Linked DNA regions of Flocculibacter collagenilyticus. The protein of the gene in region 2 interacts with the protein of the main gene of each other region in a pairwise test. Links are inferred from orthologs where the notes say so. Each region holds a gene or a part of one and is shown on either strand. Other genes may lie near its edges.

Evidence for each region.
Region 1: the proteins of zipA (region 2) and ftsZ interact in binary tests that used the Escherichia coli proteins (3 or more experiments, as listed by UniProt). The link is inferred for Flocculibacter collagenilyticus from one-to-one orthologs.

The regions. Positions count from the first base shown.
Region 1 is NZ_CP059888.1:580,464-589,749, reverse strand. The notes cover bases 4,548-7,384. They hold ftsZ (cell division protein FtsZ), read right to left. Parts: upstream 6,658-7,384; coding sequence 5,437-6,657; downstream 4,548-5,436. Other genes in these bases: ftsA (cell division protein FtsA), read right to left, coding at 6,762-7,384; lpxC (UDP-3-O-acyl-N-acetylglucosamine deacetylase), read right to left, coding at 4,548-5,340. Outside these bases: preprotein translocase subunit SecA, read right to left, coding at 93-2,807; HUU81_RS02585 (M23 family metallopeptidase), read right to left, coding at 2,941-3,861; HUU81_RS02580 (DUF721 domain-containing protein), read left to right, coding at 3,896-4,369; more of lpxC, read right to left, coding at 4,429-4,547; more of ftsA, read right to left, coding at 7,385-7,997; HUU81_RS02560 (cell division protein FtsQ/DivIB), read right to left, coding at 8,000-8,767; HUU81_RS02555 (D-alanine--D-alanine ligase), read right to left, coding at 8,817-9,286. UniProt on the Escherichia coli protein: Essential cell division protein that forms a contractile ring structure (Z ring) at the future cell division site. The regulation of the ring assembly controls the timing and the location of cell division.
Region 2 is NZ_CP059888.1:2,352,718-2,369,051, forward strand. The notes cover bases 6,791-9,776. They hold zipA (cell division protein ZipA), read right to left. Parts: upstream 8,840-9,776; coding sequence 7,742-8,839; downstream 6,791-7,741. Other genes in these bases: ligA (NAD-dependent DNA ligase LigA), read right to left, coding at 6,791-7,648; smc (chromosome segregation protein SMC), read right to left, coding at 9,026-9,776. In the rest of the region: HUU81_RS10400 (efflux RND transporter permease subunit), read right to left, coding at 1-93; HUU81_RS10405 (TetR/AcrR family transcriptional regulator), read right to left, coding at 153-929; HUU81_RS10410 (phosphoribosylaminoimidazolesuccinocarboxamide synthase), read left to right, coding at 1,205-2,308; xthA (exodeoxyribonuclease III), read left to right, coding at 2,601-3,407; HUU81_RS10420 (hypothetical protein), read right to left, coding at 3,451-3,705; HUU81_RS10425 (hypothetical protein), read right to left, coding at 3,788-4,180; HUU81_RS10430 (cupin domain-containing protein), read right to left, coding at 4,320-4,631; HUU81_RS10435 (DUF2919 domain-containing protein), read right to left, coding at 4,742-5,218; HUU81_RS10440 (DUF3392 domain-containing protein), read right to left, coding at 5,250-5,594; more of ligA, read right to left, coding at 5,603-6,790; more of smc, read right to left, coding at 9,777-12,517; HUU81_RS10460 (AI-2E family transporter), read left to right, coding at 12,744-13,838; quinolinate synthase NadA, read right to left, coding at 14,321-15,376; tol-pal system protein YbgF, read right to left, coding at 16,264-16,334. UniProt on the Escherichia coli protein: Essential cell division protein that stabilizes the FtsZ protofilaments by cross-linking them and that serves as a cytoplasmic membrane anchor for the Z ring.

The DNA.
Region 1 (9,286 bases), 1.8 Mb from region 2 along the record:
CTATTACTATTATCTGTGGGTTGACATATTCTCTTAATAAAAAAGCCTGATTAATCAGGCTTTTTTATTTTAACAAGAAGGGGAAGTCAGGCTTAACTTAATTTGCCATGACACTGCTTATATTTTTTACCCGAACCACATGGACACGGGTCATTACGGCCAACCTTAGGGCCTTCACGCATTGTTGTTGCTTGCGATGGCTTAGCGTCACTTGGTTCTCCAATTGCCTGTGCAGACTCATGCTGGTACTCATGTGGCACGTCTTCAGCTTTACGGCGCTGCTCTTCAACAACTTCAACATCTTCTTCCGCACGCACTTCAACTTTACTAAGAATGCTCACTACATCTGATTTTAAGTTTTCAAGCATATCTGAGAATAGTTCGAATGACTCTTTCTTATACTCTTGCTTAGGATTCTTTTGTGCATAACCACGTAAATGAATGCCTTGACGCAAGTGATCCATTGCCGCCAAATGATCTTTCCAATGCTGGTCAAGACTTTGTAACATGATTGACTTTTCAAACTGACGTAACACACTTTCGCCAACCATTGTTTCTTTCATACGATATACTTCAACGATTTCAGCCAAAATGCGCTCACGCAGCTTTTCTTCAAATAACTTATCGTCTTCATCTAGCCACTTTTGAATAGGCAAATTAACCGCAAAATCAACGCGGATACGCTCTTCAAGGCCTTCAATATTCCACATTTCATGCAATGACTGTGGTGGTATATATTGATCGATAATACTGCTCAGCACATCCTCACGAATTGCACTAATTGTTTCGCTAATATCGCCTTCATCAAGTAGCTCATTACGTTGCTGGTAAACCACTTTACGTTGATCATTAGCAACGTCATCAAACTCCAACAATTGCTTACGAATGTCAAAGTTACGCGTTTCTACTTTACGTTGTGCATTTTCAATTGCTCGGTTAACCCAAGGGTGCTCAATGGCTTCCCCTTTTTCCATACCTAGCTTGCGCATCATATTCGCAACACGTTCTGAAGCAAAGATACGCATTAACGGATCTTCCATTGATAAATAGAAACGAGACGAACCTGCATCACCTTGACGACCAGAACGACCACGTAGCTGATTATCAATACGACGTGATTCATGGCGTTCTGTACCAATAATATGCAAACCGCCAGCATCTAATACTTGCTTGTGACGAGCTTGCCATTCTTCTTTTATCTTCGTAGCTGCTTCAGGCGATGGATTTTCCAGCTGAGATGTTTCAAGTTGCCAATTACCACCTAATACAATATCGGTACCACGACCAGCCATGTTGGTGGCGATCGTTACTGCACCTGGACGACCTGCATCGGCAATAATTTGTGCTTCTTGAGCGTGGAACTTAGCATTTAGCACACTATGTTTGATTTTTGCTTTGTTAAGAATATTTGATAAATACTCTGAAGTTTCAATCGATACCGTACCCACAAGAACAGGCTGGCCGCGTTCTTGGCAGTCACGAATATCTTCGACGATCGCATCGTATTTTTCAGCTGCCGTTAAATAAACCAAATCCGCTCTATCATCTCTAACCATAGGCTTATTGGTAGGCACAATTATCGTTTCTAACCCATAGATCTGCTGAAATTCGACCGCTTCTGTATCAGCTGTTCCTGTCATGCCAGATAGTTTGTTATAAATACGGAAGTAATTCTGGAATGTAATTGATGCAAGTGTTTGGTTTTCATTTTGAATTTTCACACCTTCTTTAGCTTCAACTGCTTGGTGTAAACCTTCAGACCAACGACGACCTTCCATTGTACGGCCAGTATGCTCATCAACAATAATGATTTGATCGTCTTTAACAATGTAGTCAACATCTTTTGTGAATAGCTTATGCGCACGAAGTGCAGCGTATACGTGATGCAATAACGAGATATTTGCTGGCGAATATAAAGAGTCGCCCTCTTCCATTAACTTTCTTTCAACCAAGATTTCTTCAACACGTATTTGGCCACGCTCTGTTAAGAAAACTTGTTTCGCTTTTTCATCTACCGTGAAGTCGCCGTCGCCTTCAACCCCTTCTTCATCTTCTTTTTCTTGCTGCTCTAGCAGTGGAACAATAAGATTAACCGCCTGATAAGATGCAGAGCCGTCTTCAGTAGGCCCTGAAATAATTAATGGAGTACGCGCTTCATCAATTAAAATTGAGTCTACTTCATCAATAACAGCAAAATTAAGTGGGCGCTGTACACGATCATCTGTGCTAAAAGCCATGTTGTCGCGCAAATAGTCAAAACCAAACTCATTATTGGTGCCGTAAGTAATGTCAGCCTGATAAGCCGCTTTCTTATCGCCGCCCATCATGTTCGGGATATTACAACCAACGGTCATACCAAGGAAATCAAACAGCGGTCTGTTTGTATCTGCATCGCGCTGGGCTAAGTAATCATTTACCGTGATAACATGCACACCTTTACCAGACAGGCCATTTAAGTAGGCAGGTAAAGTAGCCGTTAACGTTTTACCTTCACCTGTACGCATTTCAGATATTTTACCTTTATGAAGTACAATACCGCCTATCAGCTGTACGTCAAAGTGGCGCATGCCAAATACACGCTTACTCGCTTCACGTACAACGGCAAATGCTTCAGGCAATATCGCATCTAAGCTTTCGCCTTTGCTAATACGCTCTTTAAATTCTGCGGTTTTTTGCTTTAGCTGATCGTCTGACAGTTTTTCTAAATCTGCTTCTAACGCGTTGATTTGTTCTACAACTTTTCGTAAAGACTTTACGTATCTGTCATTACGACTTCCAAATAATTTTTTAAAAAGTTTACCTATCATGTTTCTCAACCGTTAACCGCTGCACTTTTGGCAAGTGCTTAAAGCATTTTATTAGAGTTATAAATAAAGCAATCGGCCAGTAAGGCCGATTGCAAGATTCTGTCGATAAGGACGATATTAGCGCTGTGTCACGTTATTTCGTTCGTCGGTGTACATATTTCAAAGGATCAAGCTGCTGGCCTTTGCGAATAATCTCGTAATGTACATGAGGACCAGTGGAACGTCCAGTGCTGCCCATTTTAGCGATTGTCTGACCTTTTTCCACTACATCGCCTACATTTACTAAGATTTTTTTGTTATGGCCATAACGAGTTTTCAAACCTTTGCCGTGATCAATCTCGATTAGTTCTCCATAGCCAAACCTTTCGCCAGCCCACGTAACTACTCCAGACCCCGTGGACACTATATCAGCCCCTTCTTTACCTGCAAAGTCGATCCCTTTATGCATCGCTGGCATTTTAGTGAATGGATCTTTACGCATGCCATAATATGATGACAGCCAGCCTGAACTAATTGGCCTACCCGAAATATAAACACCATCTTCAATATGGTGATTGAGGAGGATAGATTCAAGTAGCTGCATCTTTCTTTCTTGATCATCTAGTGTTAAGACCATGTCATCCATTTCAGATATCATCGTAGAAACATCAACCGTAACTTCCTCTGCCGTACTTTGTGCTGGCCCACCTAGTGCAAGTACTTGTTCAAAATTAAATTCATCTTGAGGAATATCTGCCACTTCTGCGAGTTTTTCGCCAAATGCATTAAGTCGGTTAATTTGGCCTTGCACCTCAGCGAGTTTTAGCTTCATGGCTGCAAGTTGATGCTTGGCTTGATTTTTTAAAGCAATGAGGTCATTTTTTTGGATGCTATATTCTTCTTGAGATGCAAGAAGTTGCTGATGAACCCGCTGAGATTCGCGGTAATTTGACAAACCACTACTAGCAGCAATAATGACTGTGATTAGCGCTGCAAAAACGATTAGCGTCTGCGGTTTTGTTAACCTAGACGAAAATCTTAGATTCTTACCACGATAAAAAACTGTTAAACTCATATATATAAACTTGTTGATTCCGCAAGGCTCATCCATGCATAAGCAGAATACACCTCAATCATTAACTCAATTGCTAGGAACAAAAAGCAACACCCTTAGCTCTTTTGCAGTTAAAGGGGCACTATTAAATCGCTTTACTGATTTTCTAGCAAAATATGTGTTCGAAAACACTGGATTAAACATATCTGATACATGTCAGGTTAGCAATTATCGCTCAGGAATGCTAGTTATTGAAACCTTTTCACCCGCCGTTGCAATGCGCCTTAACTACGTAAAAGGCGGAATTTTAACAGCTTTTCGCACTGAATTTATTGCAGAATTAGCTAACATAGAAATTAAAGTGGTACCCAAAGAACAGCTCAAAATAGAAAAAGAACCTGATTTACCACCTAAACACCTTTCTCAAAATGCGGCTAATGCATTACGCGATGCTGCACAACATGTACCTGATAGCTTGAAAGAAAAATTAGAACGATTAGCAGCGCTTGCTGATAAAAATAAATCATAATGAGCAAATACAAAAAAAGGAGCTTTCGCTCCTCTTTATAAGAATCTATAACTCAACAACTAGGCAGTTTGTGCCGCCAGAACCGTTTTAGGTGCATCCGCTGCATTTTCAAAGGTAACAAATTCCCATGCATCTTGCTGGCTCATTAACTCACATAACAACAAGTTGTTTAGGGCATGGCCCGACTTATACGCTGATACTTCACCCAATAGGGGATGGCCCGCCATATACAAGTCGCCAACTGCGTCCAATATTTTATGCTTTACAAACTCATCATCATAACGCAAGCCGTCTGTATTAAGTACCTTGTACTCATCTAGTACAACGGCATTATCCATGCTGCCACCAAGCGCTAAATTATTAGCATGTAAATACTCAATATCATGCATAAAACCAAACGTGCGCGCACGACTAATCTCATTAATAAAGTTTTGCGGTGTTACACTCAATGTCATTACTTGTTGAGACTGCGAAATAACTGGATGATCAAAATCAATCGCAAAATTAATCTTAAACTCGTTTGCTGGTTTGATTTCAGCCCACTTATCGCCTTCTTCCACACGAATAGTGCGCTTAACACGAATGAATCGTTTCGCACTATTTTGCGCTTCAATACCTGCTTGTTGAAGAAGATAAATAAATGGTAATGAGCTGCCATCCATAATAGGGATTTCTGCTGAATCAACATCAATCACTAAGTTATCAATAGCAAGTGCAGATACGGCCGCCAGTAAATGCTCGGTTGTGGATAAACGAACTCCTTGTTCATTAACCAAACACGTACACATGGTCGTATCACCAACTAGCTCAGGCGTTATTTTAAACTCCACGACAGGATCAAGATCAATACGACGGAATACAATACCTGTATTTTCCGGCGCAGGTCGGAGAGTAAGCGTAACCTTTTCTCCCTTATGAAGACCAACTCCTGTTGCTGTTACTGATGTTTCGACTGTACGTTGTTTAATCATACAAACCTTATATAAAAAGTTGTTTATATTTTAAGCATCACTTATAAAGTGGCGGCGTATTATATAAAAAACTGCACCAATCTGCAAATTTACCAATTAATCCGCTTGTTTTCTCAAAAATGCTGGAATATCAAAATAATCCGCATCAGCATTCGGCGACGTTGCTACATTTTGCGAAGACACAGGTTGCGCTTGCATTTGTGGCTGTGCCTGAACTTGTTGCTGAGGCACCGCTGTTGTACGTTCTATAATTGGCGCAGCAGAACTGTTATCGTACGAACCTGTCGCTTTATATTCTGGTACTTTGGTTTCTACTGGCTTTGAAGCCATACCAGACACCAATTGAATATCTGGCTTTGCTTCACCGCCAATTCCCGTTGCAACTACAGTTACGCGCAGTTCATCAGTCATTTCAGGATCGATAACTGCACCTACCACTACCGTTGCATTTTCTGATGAGAATGCTTTAACCGCATTACCAACCGTTTCAAATTCTTCAATGCTAATATCCATACCAGCAGTAATATTAACTAAAATACCTTTCGCACCAGACAAATCAACATCTTCAAGTAATGGGCTAGAGATAGCCGCATCCGCCGCTTCTTCAGCACGATCTGGGCCACTTGCAATACCGGTTCCCATCATTGCGGTGCCCATTTCAGACATAACCGTTCGAACATCCGCAAAGTCGACATTAATTAAGCCTGGGCGGGTAATTAGCTCTGCAATACCTTGTACCGCACCTAGTAATACGTTATTTGCCGCTTTAAACGCATCAAGCAAACTAGTGCCTTTACCTAACACTTTTAAGAGTTTGTCGTTAGGAATGGTGATTAATGAATCAACATGTTGAGAAAGCATATCAATGCCCTGCTCAGCATAATTCATGCGCTTTTTACCTTCGAAAGGAAATGGCTTAGTAACAACGGCAACCGTTAGTATTCCCATTTCACGCGCTACATCAGCAACAACTGGAGCTGCGCCTGTACCTGTTCCACCACCCATGCCTGCGGCGATAAAGATCATATCTGCGCCTTGCAACGTTTGGCGAATTGTTTCACGATCTTCTTCTGCTGACTGACGACCAATTTCCGGGTTTGCACCAGCACCTAATCCTTTAGTAACGTTAGTGCCTAATTGTATAGTGGTGTTTGCATTTGAATTTCTCAATGCTTGCGCATCAGTATTTGCTGTTACAAACTCAACACCTTCGATTGTTTGTTGAACCATATGTTCAACTGCATTACCACCGCCGCCACCGACGCCGACTACTTTGATAATTGCTTCTTCGCTATGATTTTCCATTAACTCAAACATAGACCTACTCTCCGTTACTTTGCTTACTAATTTTATTAAACTTTAATATTCTTATATGCTGTTAGACTGCTCGCTATTAATAGCAGCATCGACTTTCCGTTTAGTTAAAACTCACCTTTAAACCAGCTAGAGATGCGATTAACTAGACCACTCATACCTTCCTGTTGAGTAGCATCCTGACGACTTAATCCTTGCTTTTCTTTGCCATATAGCAGTAAACCGACTGCCGTTGCATAAGACGGGTCATCAACATAGTCGGTTAACCCTACAATGTTGGTTGGTGCTCCTAAACGCACTGGCATTTGGAAGATTTCTTCAGCAAATTCGATTGCGCCTTCCATTTTTGCCGTACCACCTGTTAATACAACGCCCGCTGCAATTTGATCTTCAAGTCCACTGTTACTAATTTCCTCTGCAATCAATTCAAAAATTTCTTGATAGCGCGGCTCCACAACTTCAGCTAGCGTGTGGCGCGACATCGAACGAGCTGGTCGACCGCCTACACTTGGTACTTCAATATTCTCTTCCATGCTAGCCATACTTCTTACTGCACAAGCGTATTGCACTTTAATTTGTTCAGCATGACTGATTGGCGTTCTAAATATTTTGGCAATATCACTGGTAACTTGATTACCTGCTACAGGGATAACTGCAGAATGCCTTAATGCGCCATTTGTAAAAATTGCAATATCAATGGTGCCGCCACCTACATCAACAACGCAGGCACCCAGTTCTTTTTCATCATCGGTTAACACCGCATAGCTTGATGCAAGTGCACTAAATATCAGTTGATCAGCTTGCAACCCACAGCGCTCAATACATTTGACGATGTTTTTTGCCATATCATTGGCACAACTAATAATATGTACTTTGGCTTCCATTCTTACACCAGACATGCCAATTGGGCTTTTAATACCTTCTTGCATATCAACCGAAAACTCTTGTGGTAAAACGTGTAATGTACGTCGCTCAGCCGACATGGGAACTGACTTTGCAGCATGGATCACGCTATCAACATCTTCTTGCGTTACCTCTGCGTCGTTAATGGGTACCATGCCATTTTCGTTTTGGCATCTAACATGTTTACCTGATAGCCCCAAAAACACAGATGAAATACGACAATCAGCCATTAACTCTGCTTCATCAATTGCGCGTTGTACCGACTGAATCACCAAGTTTAAGTCGTTTACACCACCCTTATCCATGCCATGTGACGGATGTGCACCAACTCCCACAATGCTTAGTTTATTGTCGGGCGTAATTTCCCCAACTAACGACACTATCTTCGATGTGCCAATATCTAAGCCAACAATTAAATTTCGTTCAGTCACTTTTGACATGTTTAACTCTTTTGTAATTCTTCATTATTTGACTTCCATTTCACCGCTAATCCTGTGTCGTATCGTAAATCGACAACATCAATTTGCGCATTATTATGCGTGGATATAGTGGGATATAAATCTATAAACCACTGAACCCGCTCTACCGTTTCTTTCTGCCCTAATTGCAATTGAATGCCATTACTTAATACAACTTGCCAAGCAAAACGCTCTGACAATAACAACTCTTTAATCTCAAAATCATTAATTTTGAGTAATGCATTTAACCCTTTAAACTCTCGCCACGCGTCGATTTCACTACCTTCTGGGCCAAACAATTTAGGTAATAAACGTTGCTCTGGTGCAATTGGCGCTGAAAATACTTCACTATTTACGTTTAATAACAAGTCGTTATTCCAAATCGCAACAGCTTGTTGCTCAACCACATAAATATGTAATTTACCCGGCCACTGTTTCCTAATTGAGGCGCTGTAAATCCATGGTAGTGCCTCTACTTGCTGCTGCACCTGATTAACATCTAGGTCAAATAAGCTGGTAAATTGCTCTGGTGTAATGGCTTGTGTGATCATTTCTTCGTTAGTATGGTGCCGTTCACCCATAATAATAATTTCACTAACCGGCGCGTCTCCGCCCTCACCTAACCAAAAAACCACTTTTTGACCAACATAAGTAAGCCCTACCAATACAACAACAAAAAACATCACCCCTAGCCAAAATGACCAGTTTAAGTAACGCGACTTCGCCAATAGCATTGGTAGCTGCTTATCCATCCTTATTTACACTCACTGTTGAGTGGTAATTGCAAAACGTGAATTAAGTTCAATTATTTTTACCTTTAACAATTGCCATACACAGCTCGCTAAACGACAATCCATAAGCCGCCGCTGCCATTGGCACTAATGACTTCTCCGTCATCCCAGGAACTGAATTCACTTCTAATAAGTACATATTTCCTTGTTGATCTTGCATAGCATCAACTCTGCCCCAGCCCTTAGCACCAACCGCTTTAAATGCACGCAATGCATGTTGCTGTAATTGTTTAGATTGTGCGTCTGGTAAGTCACAAGGACAAAAATACTCTGTATTTGATGACTGATACTTAGCACTGTAATCATAAAATTGGTGCGGTGTACGCATCTCGATCACGGGTAGTGCCTCGCCATTGAGGATTGATACAGTAAACTCTCTGCCTTCAATCCATTGCTCAATCAAAACTTCCTCATCAAACTTAAATGCCTGCTCAATTGCTTGATGTAATGAATTCACAGAGTCAGCCATCGCCATGCCAA
Region 2 (16,334 bases):
ACCACCGTACCCGGCAGCCATGATGAAGATAATCCCAAGCAACAACGTTACCCAAGGTCGAAGCAAAATTGCATCTAACCAGAACCTTTTCATGATTCCATCCCACATTAATGACGAATCGTCATTTTAAGTTAAAATTTTTACAGCACTAACTACCTACTTAGTGCTGCAACCTCTTCTGCGAATACTTCGTCTTTAATACGTTGCCAAGTATTCAAATAGTCCCATTCGCTTGATAAAGGACGCCATCCCATACCATCCATCAACAAACTTAGGTTATGTAATATAGCCATATCATGATCTAACGTGCGAAGCGTTTCAGTTTCATTCGCCACCATTAATAGTGCATTACTACCAAAAGACATTGCCCAATTAGCAAAATTATAGCTGTTAAAGCCCATTCCCATAGAAATATTTAGCTCTTTCTTTTCAACGGCTTCTTTAAAGCTACCTTCGCAAAACTGCGCCATTTCTTTCTCAAGTAACTCTTGCTGCTTTAAATGATGTTCACTCGCTTTTTCACGAACCGCAGGTGTTTTTGCAGTAAGAATGCAAAAAAACAGCGTTGGATGAGTAATACTGTGCAGCCGATAAGCATAATGAACCGCTAAACTGCGCTCACGACTACTACCTTCAAATGCCAATGTTTTTTTGCATAACTGCAAAGAAAGCTTCAAACCTTTGATGCACAGTGCACACAGCAAATCTTCTTTGCTATTAAAGTGATTGTAAACCGTACCTTTTGAGTAATCGCATGCTGCAACAAGTTTATCCATTGTTAAACCAGCAAACCCTTCGCGTTCCATAACAGCTTCAGCAATTTTGAGCAATTCCTGTTCACGATCAGCAATCGTCTGTTGACGTTTGCTTGTTAACTTTCCTATCAGACATTTTTCGTCTTGGTTTTTTTCTCGCTTACAGAAGTTCATTCCACTTGTTTCATCAATCTAAACACTTGCCACATTATTGCCTACTTATGGCTACTAATCAAAATATGACTAATCGTCAAAGTTTGACGCTTCGTCATTTTAGTTATTAAAAAACATTTTTCAATAGCTAGGCCAAAAAAAGTGCATAAGTTTTGTCCAACCAACTTACTGGTACTTAGGAGTGATTTGCATTGTTTAGCCTAAATCTGTCTGTTAAAATTGCGCGCGCTTATCAAACAAATCTCTATAATGACTACCCTACAGGAAATATAGCAATGAGTCTTAGTGATAAAGTGTTAGCCGTTAATGATAATCTTCCTATTCGTACCGACCTACCTGTACATAGCGGCAAAGTTCGCTCTGTATATTGGTTAACCGATGCCGATAGCCGTCGTTTAATAAAAGAAAAAAATTATGACGTGTCGGAAGATTCACCACTGGCAATTATGGTGATCAGTGACCGTATTTCGGCTTTTGATTGTATTTGGCAAGGCGAAGGCGGTTTAAATGGCGTACCTGGCAAAGGCGCTTCGTTAAACGCCATTTCAAATCATTGGTTTAAACTATTCCGTGAACAAGGCTTAGCCGACAGCCATATCCTTGATATTCCCCACCCTTTTGTTTGGATTGTACAAAAAGCAAAACCCGTAATGATTGAGGCAATATGCCGACAATACATTACAGGTTCAATGTGGCGAGCGTACACCAAAGGAGAGCGTGACTTTTGTGGTATACAATTACCTGAAGGACTTGAAAAAGATAGCAAGTTGCCAGAGTTATTAATTACTCCATCTACAAAAGGCATTTTAACAGGTATTCCAGGTGTACCAGAAGCGGATGATGTAAACATCACGCGCCAAAATATTGAAGATAACTACGAAGCGTTTAACTTCAAACAAAAATCAGACATCAACCTTTATGAAAAGTTACTTCAGGAAGGCTTCGATGTGATTAGTAACGCACTCGCCAGCATCGATCAAATTTTCGTAGATACTAAGTTTGAATTTGGCTATGTAAAAGACGCGCAAGGTAACGACAAACTTATTTACATGGATGAAGTGGGCACGCCAGATTCATCACGTATTTGGGATGGCCCAGCCTACCGCGATGGCAAAGTAGTTGAAAACTCTAAGGAAGGTTTCCGCCAAATGCTACTTAACCACTTCCCAGATCCAGATATTTTGTTGAACAAAAATCGCATGGATGAGCGTTTAGCACTGGCTAGAGATAACGAGTTACCTCAAGAAGTGCTGATGGAAGTGTCAAAAACATATATGGACATCGCAGAAAAAATTACAGGTGAAAAAATTCAACTGTCTGAAAATCCAAAAGCTGAGATTATCGAAATTTTAGCGGACCAATACGGTTTAGTAGATTAACAATTAATCCGCTCGTAAAAACGATAGTCATCGTTTTTACGAGCAATCAAGCTAACACTAGTTAATCATTAATAATTTGCACAATGGTGATTTATCTCTCTAGTATGATTCAACTCTTCTTCAGTGTTAAAAGAAACCCAATCCGCAAAAAGAAAAACATAAAGCATTCATTTAATTCATCCGCATCATCCGAACGGCTGGCACCAAAAAGTAAAATTATAGCTTCTCTATCAGCTTAATTTAGCAGTACAATCTCAAACCATATATATCAAAATTACTAGAAATAATATTCATGAAAGTCATTTCCTTCAATATTAACGGGCTACGTGCTCGACTACACCAGTTAAAAGCCGTTATTGATAAACATCAACCCGACGTCATCGGCTTACAAGAAATTAAAGTGCACGATGAGATGTTCCCTTTAGAAGACGTGGAAGCCATGGGTTATCACGTTTATTTCCATGGCCAAAAAGCACATTACGGTGTAGCCATGCTGTGTAAAAAAGAGCCATTAGCAGTGCAGCGAGGTTTTGCAACCGACACGGAAGAGTCGCAGCGCCGTATGATTATGGTGACTTATGAAGATGATAATGGCAAACCAGTAAGAATATTAAATGGCTACTTCCCGCAAGGGGAAAATATCAGCCATGAAACCAAATTCCCATATAAACGACAGTTTTATGCTGATTTAATGCAGCACTTGAATGACAACCACACCAACGATGAAAGTCTAATTGTTATGGGCGACATTAATATATCCCCTATCGATTTAGACATTGGTATAGGTGAAGTAAACCGTAAGCGCTGGCTAAAAACAGGAAAGTGTAGCTTTCAGCCTGAAGAGAGACAATGGCTTGCCACATTAATGGATTGGGGCTTTAAAGATACGTTTAGAGAAACTCACCCAAATGTGAACGACAAATTTTCGTGGTTCGATTACCGCTCAAAAGGCTTTGATGACAACCGAGGCTTACGTATAGACGTTATTTTGGCAACCCCATCACTTGCCGCACAATGTAACGATGTAGGTATTGATTACGAATTACGCGGTATTGAAAAACCATCTGATCACGCCCCAATTTGGGCAACATTTGGGTAAAAGCTATCAGGGGGGCGTTTAGTTGTCCCCCTAAAATGCTGATTCAAGGCTTGTTGCTGGCAGAAACACTAACAATCTTCCAAGACCCATTCTGTTTTGACCAAACTTGGGCACCACCACCCGCGCTATTAACAATCCTTCCATCGTGCAACTTCATGGATTGAATATATTCATTGACTAGGGCGTGTTGACCTTTCGAGGTCATTTTTGCAGCAGTTTGTTTGTCATTTATACAAGACAGAGCAGGTAAAGTGTGGTTATTCCACACGCAACTGCGATAACGCAGTATAAATGGCAAACAAGCGCTGCCTTTGGGTTCATCTAAACGTTTCTTGCTCTTTGTTGTGACGCGCTTACCTGGAATAACCAAGCGACACTTGTCACGCCGCGATCAAAAAACGTTTAGATTGAACAAAATTCGACCTAGAAAGGTCAACACGCCCTAATATGGCTGTATTTTGATCTATGACAGATATTTTCACATTAGTAAATTTGAGAAGCGTGACTTCCTTTATAGATGAGAAGCCATTATTGATTATTGGCGATAAGTCTTCGATAGAGTTCCAGTTTGTTCCATCACTGTTTAAGCCAACAAATTTGTGAGTATTGAAGTGTTCAAAGTAATGCGTTGCATCCAAGTCCTTAGATGCTTGAACAAGGCTTTGAAATGAAGCTAGCACCTCTTTTTTGATTTCTGTGTTATCTGAATTGGCGTGGGTGAGAAGTGAAAATAAAAGAGCACACAAGCTAATTATAAATTTGAGTTTTAACAAATAAATTTCCTTTTCATGTGATATATAGCCGATAACTGCAGCAGACCTGTTGTTAATGACGTTGTGCAATGATGGCAGAGCCATTAAGAAATCAGTTAAAGTAATTCCTTCCTATTGACGAGTAAGTCGTTCATATGTGCTATACGCTACCCTCTGCTTCCACGACTAAGATTCTTGCTGCACCTACTGGATGAGCGACATGTTCAGTTCCAACTGAAGCATAAAAAATATCACCTGTATTTAAAGTTGTAGATTGCTCGACCCCGTTTTCTTTATAAAACATTTTAACAACGCCATCTAGTACAGCAAAAACCTCTTCGCCATCGTTAATGTGCCACTGGTATGGCTTATCAGTCCAATGCAAGCGAGTTGTAATTCCATTCATATTGGCGATGTTTTTAGCACCCCATGCACGTGTTGCTGTAAACTCTTTACTTCTAATGATTTCCATAATAAATCCAAATTAACTGCACCGCCTGAGCAGCTTATAACATCCCGTTAAACGACAAGTAATAGCGGGTTAAAATAATGAAAAACGCACTCCGCCAGCTGTTAATTGTCTTAACTTGAACTGTCATCTTGCGGCCAGTCTTTGAAACTGTCTCTTACCTGCCTGCTACGAAGTAGGTATAACCAGCACCATAAGTTTGCTACTAAGAATATAGCAATATCAATTTGATAAGATAAATTTGATTGCCATGCTTTATATCCTAGTACGACCAAGTCGAGTGTTAAAGAGGTGATAAGTAACACCTTGCCACGACGCCAAATTGCCCCTAAAAACGCTGGACTGCTTTTTCGTCTTAAGACCATCACCACAAAAACAATCAAGGCAAAAAAACCACTGATAAGCGATAAAAAAAAGCTTTCTTGATTGGGATAAACCCAATCAATCACTTTTTGTTGCGTATTAAACTGGGTCAGTGACACTAACCACACCACATACGCTCTGAGTAATAAAATAAGTAGTAAATAAACGCCGACTGGTACTTTTAACGCGCCTTGGCTGTCAAAATCATCTGGTGTGTACAACTTCATTAGCCGTGCTCTTTTGGTTATTAGTTCGCTGTTAAAGGTGTTTCTTTCGTTCAGCTAGTATACCTATAAAAATAAATACCAGTAAGATCACCACTGGCAACATGTGCTTTGGTATAAGGACTAGTTGGCTAGCCAATAATGGTGCTAAAAACACGGTCAACATGCCATAACCAAAAGCACATACCAATACAAATATCAGGGTACGCATAACAAAATGTAAATTACGAATGTGCTTTTTAATAATGCCGTTGATGGTATCACCGTATATAACCAATAAGCTGGCTACTGCTGTTAACGCTATTTCTTGTATGTAGGGTGATAACCACTTGGCTATTTCAACCATTAATGCTGATAAGCTATTTAATACTTCATTCATTGGTATGTTTACACTGTTATGCCGTGATTATTAAGCAATGTAATTAATTCTTCTTCTGTTAATACATCAACACCAAGATCTTGTGCCTTAGTTAACTTAGAGCCTGCTTTTTCACCTGCCACCAAATAGTTAGTTTTGGCTGACACACTGCCAGCAACCTTTGCCCCTAATGACTGTAAGTAGTTTTTAGCATCGCTTCGCGATAACGCTGATAACGTGCCAGTGATGACGTAGGTTAACTCTGTTAAGGGTTGCTCAGACGCTGCCTTTTTTTCGATTTCGGGCCAATTAACGCCCTGCTCGATTAACGCGTCAATAACCGCTAGGTTGTGCTGCTCTTTAAAGAAGTAAAATAAATGCTTAGCAACAATTTCGCCTACATCTGGCACCGCTTGTAATGACTCAACTGATGCAGCTTTAATTGCGTCTAGCGTAAAAAAGTGGTGCGCTAAGTTTTGTGCTGTAGCTTCACCCACCTCACGAATTCCTAAAGCGTATAGGAAACGAGGTAATGTGGTTTGTTTAGCTGCTTCAAGTGCATTAAGCACATTAATTGCCGACTTTTGCCCCATGCGCTCTAAGCTGGTTAACTGCTCTTCAGTTAATTTAAATAAGTCTGCGGGTGTTTGAATAAGGTTCGCGTCTACCAACTGTTCCACAAGTTTGTCGCCAAGCCCATCTACATCAAATGCTTTGCGCGATGCAAAATGCTTAATGGCTTGTTTACGCTGCGCTGCGCAAATTAAGCCGCCTGTACAACGTAGAACAGCCTCACCTTCTACTCGCTCAACTTGTGAATCGCACACTGGGCAAGTTTCAGGAAAAGCGATCTCTTTTTCGCTCCCATCACGCTTACTTTCTACTACCGACACTATTTGCGGAATAACATCACCCGCTCGACGTATAATTACAGTATCACCTATTTTTATCGCCAAACGGTTTATTTCGTCTTGGTTATGTAAGGTTGCATTACTCACTGTGACTCCGCCCACAAATACCGGCTGTAAGCGGGCAACAGGCGTGATGGCGCCTGTTCTACCCACTTGAAATTCTACATCTTGTAGTGTTGTTAACTCTTCTTGTGCGGGAAACTTATAGGCGATTGCCCAACGCGGGGCTCTTGCTACAAAGCCAAGTTTACTTTGTAAATCAATGCGGTTGACCTTATTGACCACACCGTCAATTTCATAACCTAACGTTGAGCGGCGCTGCATGATTGATTGGTAGTACTCAATAATTTCTGCAACGCCCGATACGGCTTTAATTTCAGGGCAAACTGGCATGCCCCATTCTTTTAATTGCATTAGTCGTTGGAAATGCGTATCCGGCAGTGGTTTTTTTTCGTTCTCGACCAGCCCTACAGAATAGGCGTACATCATTAACGGCCTACTGGCTGTTATTTTAGAGTCTAACTGGCGTAAGCTACCTGCTGCGGCATTTCTTGGGTTAACAAACTGTTTTTCATTATTTTCTGCTGCCAACTGGTTAAAACGATGAAAACCATCCAATGGCATAAAAACTTCACCACGTATTTCTATCGTTTCAGGGAAGTCTTCACCACGTAAACTCAATGGTACATTCTTAATTGTTTTAACGTTTTCAGTGATGTTTTCACCAGTGGCACCATCACCTCTTGTTGCGCCACGCACTAATTGCCCGTTTTTATATAATAGCGAAACTGCCAACCCATCAAGTTTTGGCTCGCAACAAAAGTCCAACGTTTCAGATTGCTTTAATCTATCTTTAATACGTTTATTAAACGCATTTAATTCTTCGTCTGAAAAGGCGTTATCTAGTGAAAGCATAGGCACTTCATGCGTGACTTGGCTAAATTTGCGTAACGCCGCCCCACCAACTTTTTGTGTGGGTGAGTCATCCGTTTTAAGTGAAGGATACTCTGCCTCAAGGGCTTTCAACTGATGGAATAAGCGATCATATTCAGCGTCTGGAATCGTTGGCTGATCTAACACATAATAATTATAGTTATGCTCGTTTAACTGTTTTTTGAGTGACGTAATTGTTGCGGCTGCTTGGGCTTGAGGGTCGTTTTGCATAATTCCAGTTCCAAAAATAAACCTCTTTATGCGAAAGAGGTTTATCAAATTAAATATTTTATCAGTGTTTAGAGAGACTCTTGGCTTAAGAGGTTAACCTGCAATGAGTTTTTTGCGTTCAAACTCTCTAATCTTTTCCACATAATGTCTAACAGTTTGCACGGTAAGTACACTTCTACTGTTATCTAACATTTGTGCGTTATAATCTTCAGCTAACTTTTTAGCCGCGTTATGCATCATATTAAAATTTTGCAGGGCATCGCCCGCACAAGGCAATGTCATAAACAAACTTACACCTTGGGTGCTTACTTGTTCCATCGTATCTATGTCAAATGTACCTGGGTTGTACATATTTGCTAGGCTAAATAGTACTGGACCGTTACCGCTATTATCTTGATGGCGATGGAATAAGCCCATATCTGAGTATTTAAAACCTAATGTCAGTAACGTGGGCAATAATGAAGCACCTGGCATCATCTTGTCTTGTGTTACCACATGAATGATTAACACTTCTTCCGCTTGGAGCTCTTCTTCAACTTCTTCATTGCTGTTTGGGCTACTCTCATCATGCGAGAAAGACTGCTCTTGCGTGCTAACTGGCTCAGTAATAGCTTGCTCAGTGAACGCAGGGGCTGTCTCTACCTTGCTATCTTCAAACGCATCGGCATTATTGTTAGTTATTATAGTATGAGCTGTATTATGAGAAGCATCTTGTGACGTGTCTTGATGCATGTGCTGCGAAGAGTAATAAGGCTCGTTTTCAGAAACCGGCGCATCAACTTGCTCAACACTTAAGCTTGGTTCAATAAACTGCTCGCGCGGCTCTACATTTAATTCAAAACTTGCTGAATTAGCTATGTTAGGCTCAACGGCTTGGTGATTAAAGTTAGGCTCTTGACGAGAGTGCTCACCTGTATGGATTGTTGGTGTTTCGCTTGCCGGCATTTCAGGCGCTCTAGTCGCCTTACTCACCACTTTAACTTTGCCTACACCGTATTGGTCAAACCCTTCAGCGTTTGCATCATTGCTCTGCTTTTCGTCACCCGATTCATAAGCATTTATTGTTGAATTATCTAATTTTGAGGCTTTATTGTTCTTTCTTACCGTCCATAGTCCATGAACTAAGAGTCCGCCAATTGCTAAAGCACCAATAATAATAAGTACTAGTCTTAATTCTTCAGCCATATTCATGTTTAATACCTTTTTTCTAAGTGCCTTCTTGCACTTACTTATTCTTGTTATATGTGGGGTCTGAAGACCTTCATTAAAAGACCTTTTGCCTTTTAAGTATTCTAAAACGGTTATCTTTTCAGCTCATACACGCTGTATAACATAGAGCATGTAAACCGCTCAATATTAACGACCAAATTATGAAATTCAAGATGCATCTGCCATTTTTACGGCTTCATCAACATCTACCGCTACCATTCGAGACACGCCAGGCTCGTGCATTGTAACACCAGTTAAGTGTGATGCCATTTCCATCGCCACTTTATTATGGCTAATGTATATAAATTGCACTGTATCTGACATTTCTTTAACCAATTTACAAAAGCGCCCAACATTCGCATCATCTAACGGTGCATCAACTTCATCCAGCATACAAAATGGCGCAGGATTTAATTTAAAAATTGAAAAAACTAAAGACAACGCTGTTAATGCTTTTTCACCGCCCGATAGTAAATGAATGGTAGAGTTTTTCTTGCCGGGTGGCCTAGCCATAATTGTCACCCCAGTCTCTAACAAGTCATTATCCGTTAATGCTAAATAAGCTGCCCCGCCACCAAATACTTTTGGGAATAGCGCTTGTAATCCGTCATTAATTTCGTCGAACGTAGCTTTAAATTTACTGCGAGACTCTTTATCTATCTTTCTTATTGCGCTTTCTAATATTTCCAACGCAGAGGTTAAGTCGTCATTTTGTGCGTCTAAATATGCTTTTCTTTCAGCTTGTACGTCGTACTCTTCTATTGCCGCTAAATTTATTGCACCTAAACGACTAATTGACGCAAAGGTTTTGTCTAGCTTTTGTTGCCATATCTCTTCATTGGCAGAGGCGTCCATTGCATCAGTAATGTCTTTCACACGTAGTTGCATTTCATCTATTTGCTCAAGTATGTTACTCGCCCGCACTAATTCGCCTTCACGCTTTAACTTTGTTTCTTCTTGCTTATCTCGCATAGCTTGAACTTGCGTTAATGTATTATGTTGCGCTTTTTCTAAATGCGACACTTCATGTGCTAATGACTCACTTTTAATCGCATAAGACTTTACGTCTTCTTCCGCTTGTAAATGCTTTGAAAGCGTTTCTTGCTGCTCTGCCAATAGGGCATCAATTGGCGGCTCACTTTCGTTAAGTTGTTCATTAATCAGTGTATATCTTTCGTTAAGACTCGCTAATTGCGTTTTAGTTCGATTAATTGCTAACTCGTTTGCACTTAGCTGCGAGCGATAGTCTTGCATTGAAAGTTTTAATTGAGTAACAGCAGCTTGTTCTGTGTGTAGTTGAGCATTTATCAACTGAAGTTGCTGCGAATATTTTTCTTTATTCAACACAATATCTTCATGCCCTTGCTCTGCTGTTAATAGCTGTTGCTTTAAGCCATCGTTCTGCTCTTCTAGCTCTGGAAGGCTATGCGCGAGTGTATCTAATTCAGCATTCTTTTCTTGTATTGTGCGGCCTAATTTTTCATGGGTATTTGTTAATTTTAACGAGTGCTGCTTTAGCATGTTTACTTCTGTCGTTAAACCCGCATAACTCGTCTGTGCCTGCTGCAACTTGTTAGTACTATCTTCTAACTTATCTGCCAAAATGCAATTTTGCTGGCTGAACGTGCTAAGTTGTTGATCAATTTTTTCTAGTGACGTTTGCTTTGTTTTAATCGACTCTTTTAATTGGTTTATTGTTTCCTGGCGTTTAAAAAAGCCTAATTGGTTATCTTTGGTTACCGACTTAACCCAGTTATCACCTCCCATTATCCCTTCTGGTGTGATCCAACTAGAAAATTCCGGTGAGAGCAAAGTCGCTCGCTCACTTGCCGATTGATCAACAATTTGTATGTAATTAAAGAAATTAGGGTAGCAACCGTCAACAATAACTGAGGCTAAGCTTTTATTATTTAGATTAGCTTGTGCGTTGTTCTGCCACACCAATAAATAAGAGTCGTCAGGCATTTCGTTAAGTAACAGCTCACTTGAATCTACGAAAATGACTTGTTGTTGTGTTGCGCCCCCCATTAGCGCAACTTCAACGGCGGTTTGCCACCCATCTTTAACTGTTATCTGCTCAAGCAAATAAGATGTAGAAAGGTTTTGTTTGTTTAACCAATTAGATAACTCATTATTCGAGTTTTCAATAAACTGCTGCTGAAATGCTTCAAGCAACTTTAATTCAGCTTGAATATCTAACAATCCCTTTTCCTGCTGGCGTTGCTCTTTATCGCATAATTGCTGCTGTTCTTGTAATTCCGTATATTGCTGCGCTAACTCTGCTTTCAGACGAGTATATGCTTCAATATCATCATGTACTTTTTCTTGCGCTTCTAGCTTTTGCGCGATGACTAATGAGTCAGCCTCAACATCCAAACTGGCTTGCTCTGCAAGTAGCTCTGCTAAACGCTCTTTTACTTGGTTAATTTGATTTCGTTTAGTTTGGATAGCAGAGTTATGCTGAGTTAATTGCTGCTTGAGCTTCGAGGTATTATGAAGCACATGCTCCCATTGATGTTGATTGTGATCGTAATGCGCTTGAGTTTGTTCCAACTGTTCACGAAGTTGCGCTAATCTGGCTTCATGTAAGGCCAACTCTGGCTCAGCAGTACTGAGCAGGGCTTCAAGCTCCTCATGGCGCGCTTGCTCAGTAAGCTGGAAGTCGGTTAGTTGCACTAACGACTCTTTAAGCTGAATTGCTTCTTGATTAAGTGAACGCTTCTTATGTTTTGTATGTTCAATACTTTGTTCAATACGTGTTAAGTCTGCACCAACTTGATAATAGTATTGCTGCACTTCACCATGCTTGGTTTTAACTTCTTCAATCTGCGCTTTAATTGATAAGACTGTTTTTTCACTAGCGCGTTGGTCGGCAATACATTTCTCTATACTTGCATCACTTTCTTTTAATTGTTGCTCAAGCAACATCACTTGTTGGTTGTAACGCTGCCACTTTAGTGCGAGTAGTTCAGACTTATATTTACGCTCTGTCGCTTTTAATTCTTTGTAGCGCTTTGCTGAAGCAGCTTGGCGTTTAAGCTTATCTAGCTGAGTAGAGAGCTCTTCTCTAACATCTTCAAGGCGTTCGAGGTTATCACGAGTATGTCGTATTCTATTTTCGGTTTCTCTGCGTCGTTCTTTATATTTAGAAATACCCGCAGCTTCTTCAATAAATACACGTAAATCTTGTGGCTTAGACTCTATCAAGCGAGAAATCATTCCTTGCTCGATTATCGCGTAGCTGCGCGGCCCTAATCCTGTGCCTAAGAAGATATCGGTAATGTCTCGCCGTCTACATTTAGTGCCATTTAAAAAGTAGGTGGATTTTGACTCACTGGTGACCTGTCGTTTAATCGCAATTTCATTACGATTTGCTAAACTACCTTCCAGTTTTCCTAAGGTGTTAGTAAACAACAATTCTACACTGGCTTGTGATACTGGCTTACGCTGCGTAGACCCATTAAAAATAACATCTGTCATAGCATCGCCACGTAAATTTTTTGCCGAGCTTTCACCCAATACCCAACGTACTGCATCAATGATATTGGACTTTCCACAGCCATTTGGACCGACAATTGCAGTCATTTGATCTGGAAAAGGAATAGCTGTTGGATCAACAAAAGACTTAAAACCAGCAAGTTTTATCTGCTTTAGACGCATTTACCCCATTTATCCTACCAATTACCAGCTTAAATCACTCTTAAAAGCTTTACTGCCATAATGTTGTACTGTAACAGATATCAACATTGATGCCATATCATTATGAATAGTGGCCGCATATTCGTTGTCATCTGGCTATGAATTCAGCGCCAAAAGTAATGGCTATACAAAGTGTTCTTATAGTATTTATAATGCCTAACTTCGCAGTAACAAAAATGGAATGAAAATGTTTAGAGAACAATCACCTGTATTAAGGGCATTACTTATTTGTGCCTGCCTCATTATTATACTTGCTGGGATTAAAGCAGCCAGCGCTATCATCGTTCCGTTTTTATTATCTGTCTTTATTGCCATTATTTGTAATCCATTAGTGTCTTGGCTAATGCGGCTTAAACTTCCAAAATCCTTAGCCGTTTTTACTGTAATCTTGTTAGCACTCACTATCGGTTTATCCATTGCAGGCTTGGTTGGGCAATCATTTAATGACTTTTCTCTGCAAATGCCGACTTATAAAACCAAGTTAAGTGAAGAATTAACATGGATAGTTAACAAACTGGCAGAGTTTAATATTTTTATTAATAAAGAGCAGTTATTGTCGCTATTTGATCCAAGCATTGCCATGTCTATGGTCGCTAAAATGCTAAGCGGTTTGGGCGGAGTTATGGCTAATCTTTTTTTAATTATCCTAACCGTTATTTTTATGCTGTTTGAAGCAAGCTCAATTCCTAAAAAAATTCATGTTGCGTTAGACGACCCAACCATGAAGCTTCAACACATCGATCGTTTCCTACATTCAGTCAACCGTTACTTAGCAATTAAAACCGTCATCAGCCTAATTACTGGCGTCATTGTCACTATTATGCTGTGGGCATTCGGCGTGGATTACTTTTTATTATGGGGGGTGGTCGCCTTCCTAATGAACTACATACCTAATATTGGCTCTATCTTTGCGGCAGTGCCAGCTGTATTAACTGCACTGGTTGTATTGGGTCCTGCACAAGCAGGCTTTATTGGTTTGGGTTATATCTTAATTAATACGTTAATGGGTAACGTGATTGAGCCTCGATATATGGGACGTGGTGTTGGCCTCTCTACACTTGTCGTCTTTTTATCATTAATCTTTTGGGGCTGGTTACTTGGCACTGTAGGTATGCTGTTAAGTGTGCCGCTAACGATGATAGTAAAAATTGCACTTGAAGCCAGTGATGAAGGAAATTGGCTAGCAACGCTGTTAGATTCTGAAGAAAAACATGAAAGTAACTCAGCAGAAGCGCAAGAAGTTGACACTACTAAAGACGCTAAACAAGAAGCGATATCTTAAAACACAGGTAGTACACTATGTTGGAGCTAAGGATTTATGCTTTAGCTCCAATTTTCTGCGTCTGAGCATGCTTTGAAAATTAATAAGCTTGAATTGATAATGAGATTAATGGGCGACTATATTTGAATTGAATTACTGTTTTTTGAATTGAGCTACTGAGCGAGCTACTGAATGAGTATAAAGATGTGAAATAAGTATAAAAATGGCGGAGAGAGAGGGATTCGAACCCTCGTTAGGGATTAACCTAAACACACTTTCCAGGCGTGCGCCTTCAGCCACTCAGCCATCTCTCCGCATTATTCAATTAGCTGTGTCGCTAACTGAGCCGCTATTAACATTAACAGCGGCAGGTATAGTAGGTAATTAATTATTGGGTTTCAAGTTTTTTATGCGTAACCCAGCTTAGTTGCTTAATATTTACTCCTTAACATGCCTTTTCACTCACTTTCATATAAAAGCGCTAAAAAGAACAGGTAGTAATATTATGCGTTACCTTTTACGGTTACCTTGTTCTCTGCTGCAAAGTTAAGCATTCTGTGTAACGGAATGAGTGCTTTTTCTCTTAAATCCGCATCTACAAAAATTTCATGACCTTCAGCATCAAGTAATGACTTTTCAATTGCTTGTAAGCCGTTCATAGCCATCCAAGGACAATGCGCACAACTTCTACACGTTGCACCATTACCGCCTGTTGGGGCTTCAATAAACGTCTTATTTGGTTGCTTTTGCTGCATCTTATAAAAAATGCCTTTATCAGTTGCAACAATAAACTTACTGTTAGGCATTGTTTCACTGGCTTTGATCAGCTGACTGGTTGAGCCAACCGCATCTGCAAGATCTACCACTGAAGCAGGTGACTCTGGGTGTACTAACACAGCTGCATCAGGATGTTGTTGCTTTAATTCTACGAGTGCTTTTGCTTTAAACTCATCATGCACAATACAAGCGCCTTGCCACATTAGCATTTCAGCACCCGTTTGTTTTGAAATATAAGCACCTAGGTGGCGATCTGGTCCCCAGATAATTTTCTTATCTTCAGAGTCTAAGTGTTCAACAATTTCTAGTGCCACACTCGACGTGACAACCCAGTCAGCTCGTGCTTTTACCGCAGCTGACGTGTTAGCGTATACAACAACGGTATGATCAGGGTGTTGATCACAAAAATCTGAGAACTCGTCCGCAGGGCAGCCTAAATCCAATGAGCATGTAGCTTCTAAATCTGGCATAAGCACTGTTTTTTCGGGTGTTAAAATTTTTGCGGTTTCCCCCATAAATTTTACACCAGCAACAATTAATGTTTTCGCCTTATGGTTATTGCCAAAACGTGCCATTTCTAATGAGTCGGCAACACAACCACCTGTTTCTTCAGCAAGTGCTTGAATTTCTGGATCCGTATAATAATGGGCAACTAATACCGCATCACGCTCAATCAATAACTTTTTAATACGTGACTTATACGCTACCTTTTCTTCTACAGACAAAGGCATTGGTTTTTTAGGAAAAACGAAGTCTGTTGAAACTGTTTGAAGCTGACTCATTTATCTCACTATCATTCAATTTAAAAAATAGGGTGCGGATTATACGCCATTTAATACGCCAGTTGTATGCTTTGACCATAAAATATGAAGATTGGTTTATAGCAATTTGCTATAGCGCATAATTAGCTGAAAGCTAAGTTATATAAGGGAGGGAGATTATCAAATACAATGGTGGGTCATGAAGGATTTGAACCTTCGACCAATGGATTAAAAGTCCACTGCTCTACCAGCTGAGCTAATGACCCGCAAAGGGATTGTATAAAATGGTGGGTCATGAAGGATTTGAACCTTCGACCAATGGATTAAAAGTCCACTGCTCTACCAGCTGAGCTAATGACCCCCAATAGGGTTGTATTAAGTGGTGGGTCATGAAGGATTTGAACCTTCGACCAATGGATTAAAAGTCCACTGCTCTACCAGCTGAGCTAATGACCCACTTAATACAGATTTACGTTACAACATTTGACCAAAAAATTGGTGGGTCATGAAGGATTTGAACCTTCGACCAATGGATTAAAAGTCCACTGCTCTACCAGCTGAGCTAATGACCCAAATGTTGTTTCTACTTTTTATATTGCCCACCTAAAAATAAGTGGTGGGTCATGAAGGATTTGAACCTTCGACCAATGGATTAAAAGTCCACTGCTCTACCAGCTGAGCTAATGACCCAATATAAAAAATAGCGGTGGTGGGTCATGAAGGATTTGAACCTTCGACCAATGGATTAAAAGTCCACTGCTCTACCAGCTGAGCTAATGACCCACCGCGGGCGCATATAATACTTATTTAAGAATTTAGTGCAACCTAAAGTTGCGATTAATTACTAATTTAAGCGTTACATGTTCAATAAACGACCTAAAGCACTTAAAGTCGTATATTAATCGTACTTATCGTAATGTTTTCAAGCGAGATTGAGCCAAACCCGCAACTGTAGATTCAGGATATTCTGCGATAACTC